Flavivirga spongiicola: one gene and its partner. The protein of the gene in region 2 interacts with the protein of the main gene of each other region in a pairwise test. Links are inferred from orthologs where the notes say so. Each region holds a gene or a part of one and is shown on either strand. Other genes may lie near its edges.

Evidence for each region.
Region 1: the proteins of Q4Q47_RS10450 (region 2) and Q4Q47_RS05040 interact in binary tests that used the Escherichia coli proteins (3 or more experiments, as listed by UniProt). The link is inferred for Flavivirga spongiicola from one-to-one orthologs.

The regions. Positions count from the first base shown.
Region 1 is NZ_JAUOEO010000001.1:1,335,630-1,338,898, forward strand. Bases 250-3,180 are described here. They hold Q4Q47_RS05040 (ABC-F family ATP-binding cassette domain-containing protein), read right to left. Parts: upstream 2,705-3,180; coding sequence 794-2,704; downstream 250-793. Other genes in these bases: Q4Q47_RS05035 (Two component regulator three Y domain protein), read right to left, coding at 250-694; Q4Q47_RS05045 (DUF983 domain-containing protein), read left to right, coding at 2,902-3,180. Also shown: more of Q4Q47_RS05035, read right to left, coding at 1-249; more of Q4Q47_RS05045, read left to right, coding at 3,181-3,269. UniProt on the Escherichia coli protein: Genetic data indicate it may be involved in ribosome assembly or function.
Region 2 is NZ_JAUOEO010000001.1:2,605,593-2,609,260, reverse strand. What follows is about bases 78-3,407. They hold Q4Q47_RS10450 (2-oxoglutarate dehydrogenase E1 component), read right to left. Parts: upstream 3,020-3,407; coding sequence 278-3,019; downstream 78-277. Other genes in these bases: Q4Q47_RS10445 (alpha-ketoglutarate decarboxylase), read left to right, coding at 3,253-3,407; odhB (2-oxoglutarate dehydrogenase complex dihydrolipoyllysine-residue succinyltransferase), read right to left, coding at 78-231. Outside these bases: more of odhB, read right to left, coding at 1-77; more of Q4Q47_RS10445, read left to right, coding at 3,408-3,668. UniProt on the Escherichia coli protein: E1 component of the 2-oxoglutarate dehydrogenase (OGDH) complex which catalyzes the decarboxylation of 2-oxoglutarate, the first step in the conversion of 2-oxoglutarate to succinyl-CoA and CO(2).

The DNA of each region.
Region 1 (3,269 bases), 1.3 Mb from region 2 along the record:
ACTTAGTTAAGTTCATTAACTCCATTGGTACATCACCTGTAAATTGGTTTGTAGACAATAATAGCTCTTCTAAGTTTGCTAATTGTGCTATTTCAACAGGAATCTCACCATCCATTTTATTATCCATAAGACTTAACTTTTGTAGTTTTGACAAAGCGTATATCTCTTTTGGAATGTTACCTGTTAAATAGTTACTTCCTAATAAAAGTTCTTTTAAATTAGTTAAGCTCATTAGTGAATTAGGAATATTGCCAGCAAATTTATTACTATAAAGTTTTAACGCCTCCAATTTTTTTAACTCACCTAATTCTGATGGAATATCTCCTTCAAAATTATTCATAAATAATTCTAAAGATGTTAATTCTTTTAAATTTTTTAGAGTCAATGGTAGCTTTCCTGTTAATTTATTAAAGCCTAAATTAATTTTCTTCACATGAGTTAAGTTCCCTATTTCTTGTGGTAACTCTCCTTGAAGATTATTAAATTGTAAGTTAATTTCAACGACCTTATTATTTTCTACTTTAATACCATACCATGTATCGATAGTGGTATTTAAATCCCAAGTAGCATTCCACTCAGGGCCCTTGGTTGCATTATATAAAGCAATTAGTGCATCTTTTTCGGTAGAAGAAATATTAGCAAATGAATAAGCCGTTACAAAAAAGCTTATTGCTAAAAGTTTTAAAGTCTTCATGTTTCGTGTAAATTAGGGGATTAATCTACTAACGAAATTAAGTAATGTATCGACGAAAAACTATTTTATTCGACGAAATGCATTAAATTTTAACAAATACTACTCATTAAACTGCTCAATTTCCAGCTGAATGCCTTCCCATTTCTCCATAAAGCCTTGCAAATCAGTTTTCATTTTTTGATAATTATCGAAAAAATTCGCCTTTGAGGTCACTGTTTCATAATTAGTTTCAAGCTCTAAATCAATAGTTTTTATATCACGCTCTAACTGATTGATTTGTGCCTCAACATTACTCAATCTATTATTTAAAGACTTTAACTTTTTTTGATCTTCATATGATTGGTGATTCTTTTCTTTAGGCACATCCTTCACAACGGTTCGCTTCTCAACATCGCGAAGGCTTTCAACTTTACGCTGTTCTAAATAATAATCTATATCGCCTAAATACTCTTTTATTTTATGATCTTTAAACTCGTACACCAGATTGGTTAAGCCTTGAAGAAAATCCCTGTCATGAGACACCAAAATTAAAGTTCCTTCAAATCGTTTTAAAGCCTCCTTCAGCACATTTTTAGACTTTATATCTAAGTGGTTTGTAGGCTCATCCATTATTAAAACATTGAATGGTTGCAACATTAATTTTGCCAATGCTAAACGATTTCGTTCTCCTCCGGAAAGTACACGTACATATTTTTCAACCTCATCACCACGAAATAAAAAGGATCCTAGAATATCACGTACTTTACTCCTATTGGTTTCGTTAGCAGCATCGATCATCGTGTCTAAAACCGTCTTACTACCATTTAAATATTCTGCTTGATTTTGAGCAAAATATCCTATTTGCACATTGTGCCCCAATTTTAAATGCCCGTCATGTTTTATATCTCCAACTATGATCTTAGCTAAAGTTGATTTTCCTTGTCCATTTTGTCCAACAAATGCTGTTTTACTATCACGCTCTATAAGTAAATCAATATTTTTTAAAACCTGATTATTTCCATAGTTTTTTGAGACATTTTCGGTTTCCACTACTACCTTTCCAGGTGTTATAGACACTGGGAAATTAAGTGTCATCACACTACTATCATCAGCATCAACTTCAATCCTATCAATTTTATCAAGCTTTTTAATAAGCGATTGCGCCATGGTTGCTTTTGATGCTTTAGCACGAAACTTCTCTATAAGCTTTTCTGTTTGTTCAATCTGTTTTTGCTGGTTTTTCTGAGACGCTAGTTGTTGCGTTCTTAACTCTTCCCGTAATACTAAATACTTCGTATAAGGCTTCGGATAATCATAAATTCTGCCTAAAGAAATCTCAATGGTTCTATTAGTAACATTATCTAAAAACATTTTATCATGCGATACAATAACTACGGCCCCTGGATAGTTTTTTAAAAATCCTTCTAACCAGATAATAGATTCTATATCTAAATGGTTAGTAGGCTCATCTAATAAAAGGATATCATTATTTTGAAGAAGTAATTTAGCCAGTTCTATTCGCATCCGCCATCCACCAGAAAAGGTATCGGTGAGCTTATTAAAATCTGGTCGTTTAAACCCTAACCCTTGAAGAATTTTCTCAGTATCACCTTGATAGTTATAACCACCTAAAATTTCATATTGATGTTGAAGCTCATTAATATCAATCATCAATTGGTTATAGTCTTTACTTTCGTAATCCGTACGTTCTGCCAATTGGGTATTAATCCCTTCCATTTTCGCTTCCAACACTTTGATCTCAGTAAAAGCTTCGTAAGCCTCTTCAAGTACCGTTCTCCCTAAAACAAAATCAATGTCTTGTTTTAAAAACCCAATTTTCAGTTCTTTATCGGCAGCAATTTGTCCTGTATCGGGTTCCATCTCCTTTGATAAAATTTTGAGCATCGTAGATTTACCTGCTCCATTTTTCCCAATAAGACCTATTCTATCCCCATTACCTAGTTTAAATGTAATATCTTCAAACAGGTATTCACCTTGAAATGAAATCGATAAATTATGAATGTTCATCATAGAAATGTAACTTATATTTTAGCGCTTTTATTATTAAAAACTTATTTTTGCTCTAGATTTCTGATTTACTCATTAATCTCTATTTAAATGGTATTCGTGCATCTTTGATTTCGCGAGAAAGGCCATTTTAATAGAAATCTCGATTTATAACCAAGAAGTCTTTTTTCTATTGCGCTTGCAAAAATACATTAAATTATATGTTTAAAAAAGGAACAAAATTATATAGTATTCTAACAGGTACTTGCCCAAAGTGCCACGAAGAATCTATGTTTAAAAATAAGAACCCTTATATACTTTCTCAGGCTTTAAGCATGCATGAACACTGTAGCAATTGTAAAACTAAATACAAAATAGAGCCTTCCTTTTTTTATGGTTCTATGTATGTAAGTTATCCGGTTGGAATTGCATTTGCCACGGCTGCTTTTGTTATTTCATTTTTTGTTTTTAATGCAAGCATACACATTGTATTTATATCAATTATTGCCACTCTGATTGTGTTTATGCCTATTATTTTAAGGCTTTCAAGAAATATTTGGATTAACTTTTTTATGAGCTACGATAAGTC
Region 2 (3,668 bases):
TGTGTCTATTAAACAGACAATAGCTCCAACAGCAACAGCATCACCTTCTTCTGCTTTAAGCGTAATGATTCCACTAGCTTCTGCTGGCAATTCTAAAGTTGCTTTATCACTATCTACCTCAGCTATAGCTTGGTCTTTCTCAACATAATCTCCATCTTCCACTAACCATGTTGCTATTTCCACTTCTGTAATGGATTCCCCCGGCGAAGGCACTTTCATTTCTAAAATCATTCTTTATAATTTTAATTGTATATGAATTATTTCTTTTAATATTAAATTAGTCGATATTGAAAACAGCATCAATTACAGCGCGTTGTCTTCTTTTATCTCGTGTACTGGATCCTGGTGCTGGCACCGAACTATATGACCTTGAAGCTACTTCTAACTTAACCAAATCCATACGTTGCGCCATAAAACTCCAAGCTCCCATATTTTTAGGCTCTTCTTGTGCCCAAACATATTTTTCTACATTGGGATACTTATTTATAACATCTTGTATACTTTCTAAATGTAATGGGAACAATTGCTCAATTCTCACTAAAGCGACATCTTCTCTTTCTAACAAGTCTCTTTCTGCCAATAAATCGTAATAGAATTTACCCGTGCAAAAAACTAATTTTTTCACATGTTTGGGAGCAATCGTATCATCTATGATTTCTTCAAATTTACCACCTGCCAACTCATTTATTGACGACACTGCTTTTGGATGACGCAATAAACTTTTGGGTGTAAATACGACTAATGGTTTTCTAAAATCGCGTTTCATCTGACGACGCAATAGGTGAAAAAAGTTTGTTGGTGTCGTACAATCTGCAACAATCATATTATCTTCACCACACAATTGTAAATAACGTTCTATTCTAGCTGATGAATGCTCAGACCCCTGTCCTTCGTATCCATGAGGTAATAAAACAACAATACCGTTTTGAGATTTCCATTTATCTTCAGCTGCCGATAGATATTGGTCAAAAATAATCTGTGCACCATTACTAAAATCACCAAACTGTGCTTCCCAAACAGTTAATGTATTTGGATTCGCCATGGCATAACCGTAATCAAAACCAAGGACCCCATATTCAGATAAAAAGGAATTATAAATATCCATTTTACCTTTATTCTCAGAGTTTGTATTTAATAAATTAATACGTTCTTCTGATATTTCATCTCTTAAAATGGCATGACGATGACTAAATGTGCCACGTTCTACATCTTGACCTGAGATGCGTACATTAAAACCTTCTTCCATCAAACTACCATAGGCTAAAGTCTCAGCCATTCCCCAATCAAGCTTATCGGTTTCGAAAACCATTTTTTTACGTCCATCAAGAATTCTTTCCGCTTTACGTAAAAACTTAACACCTTCTGGGACTGTTGAAATTATTCTCGAAATACCTTCCAATTTAGTCTTTGAATAAGTAGTATCTACGGTCTCAAGCATACCATCTATACCTTTACGCTCAAACGCTTTCCATCGCTCTTGCATAAACTCTCTAACTTTTGAAGATTCTGCTGCCTTAGATTTTGCATATTCACTTTCTAAGGTTTCCTTAAAATCTCCAACAATTTTATCTACGTATGCTTTATCTATAGTGCCTTCTGCAATTAACTTGTCTGAATATATTTTAAACGGATTAGATTGTTTGGCTATATTTTTATATAGTTTAGGTTGTGTAAAACGAGGCTCATCACCTTCATTATGTCCATATTTACGATATCCTAGTAAATCTATATATACGTCTTTTTTATAGCGCATTCTATATTCTAAAGCCATTTCAACAGCATGTACCACGGCTTCAGCAGCATCTGCATTAACATGTAAAACTGGTGATAAAGTTACTTTAGCAACATCTGTACAATACGTACTAGATCGTGCATCTAAATAATTAGTCGTAAAACCAATTTGATTATTAACAACTATGTGAATAGTTCCTCCTGTTTTATAGCCATTTAATTGACTCATCTGCCCTACTTCATACGCAACTCCCTGTCCTGCAATAGCAGCATCCCCATGTACTATAATGGGTACTATTTTTGAATTATCGCCATCGTAATCGCTATCAATTTTTGCCCGTGTAATCCCCTCAGCAACTGGAGCAACAGTTTCTAAGTGTGATGGATTTGGAACCAAATTCATCTTTATACTTTTGCCATTTTGATAGGTTTTATCTAACGTTAAACCTAAATGGTATTTTACATCGCCATCAATATTTGCATCTTCAAAATCTTTACCATCAAACTCGCTAAAAAGTTCATTTAGCGGTTTTCTAAAAATATTAACCAACGTACTCAAACGGCCACGATGTGCCATTCCTAAAACACATTCTTTTACGCCATATTTTTTCACCGAATAAAAAAGCACATTACTAATTGCTGGTATTAAAGACTCACCTCCTTCTAAAGAGAAACGCTTTTGTCCCACATATTTGGTTTGCAAAAAGTTTTCAAACGTAACGGCCTGATTTAATTTAGAAAGAATATATTTCTTAGTTTCTGTCGAAAATTCAGGATGATTATCATTTTTATTAAGCTGTTCTTGCCACCATTTAATAATCTCTGGATTCCGCAAATACATATATTCGACACCAATGGAATCACAATAAATTTTTTCTAAATGAGTAATTATTTTACTCAATTTTTGAGCGCCTATACCCAAAATATCGCCAGCATTAAAAACGGTATCTAAATCGTTTTTGGAAAGATCGAAATTCTCTATATCTAAAGTAGGTGTATAGCTTCTACGTTCTCTTACGGGGTTTGTTTTTGTAAACAAATGACCACGCATTCTATAGCCATCAATAAGCCTAACGACATTGAATTCTTTTTGAACTTGCTCTGGAATTTGAGTAGAAACACCTTCTACAAGCTCTCCGCTTAATCCATAGTTCTCACTACCAAAATCGTAACCTTGGAAAAAAGCTCTCCAACTAGGTTCTACCGAATCTGGATTTTGTAAATATTGATCGTATAAATCAGCAAAATATGCTGTATGCGCTGCGTTTAAAAATGAAAATTTATCCATTGTTATTTTTAATCCCGTGTAGGTTAGTCAAAATATTTTTCAAAAATACAACTTTTACTAAAATTAGATGTTTCTTTGACTATATTTATAGGCGTACAATATGCTTTTAATGAATATACTAGTATTACCTGTTAATTTTCTAATGATTTCTAATTTTGATGAAGACATTCCCTATCATTAATAAAAAAATAATTTTAATTATACTTGTTGTTTCGTTTAATCTAAACGATTTAATGGCACAACAGAAAACTAACTATTTTTGGAGTCATGTTCGTTTTGGGGGCGGTATTGGGTTAAATTTTGGTGATCGTTTTTTTAGTGGCACCCTCGCTCCTAGTGCTATTTATGAATTTGATAATACTTTTGCATTGGGTTTAGGAGCCAATGGAACATTTGATAATCAAAAAAATGTTTATAAATCAACCATTTTAGGAGGTAGTTTAATCGGACTATTTAATATTATCAATGAATTACAACTTTCAGCTGAATTTGAACAACTTCACGTGAACCGACGATACAGTGATTTAAATATTCCTGAGGATAATTATTGGTCGCCTGCGTTATTTCTTGGTGCCGGTTATAGAAACGGCAATGTTACTTTTGGGATAAGATATGATGTTTTATATGATAAAAACAAAAGTATTTATAT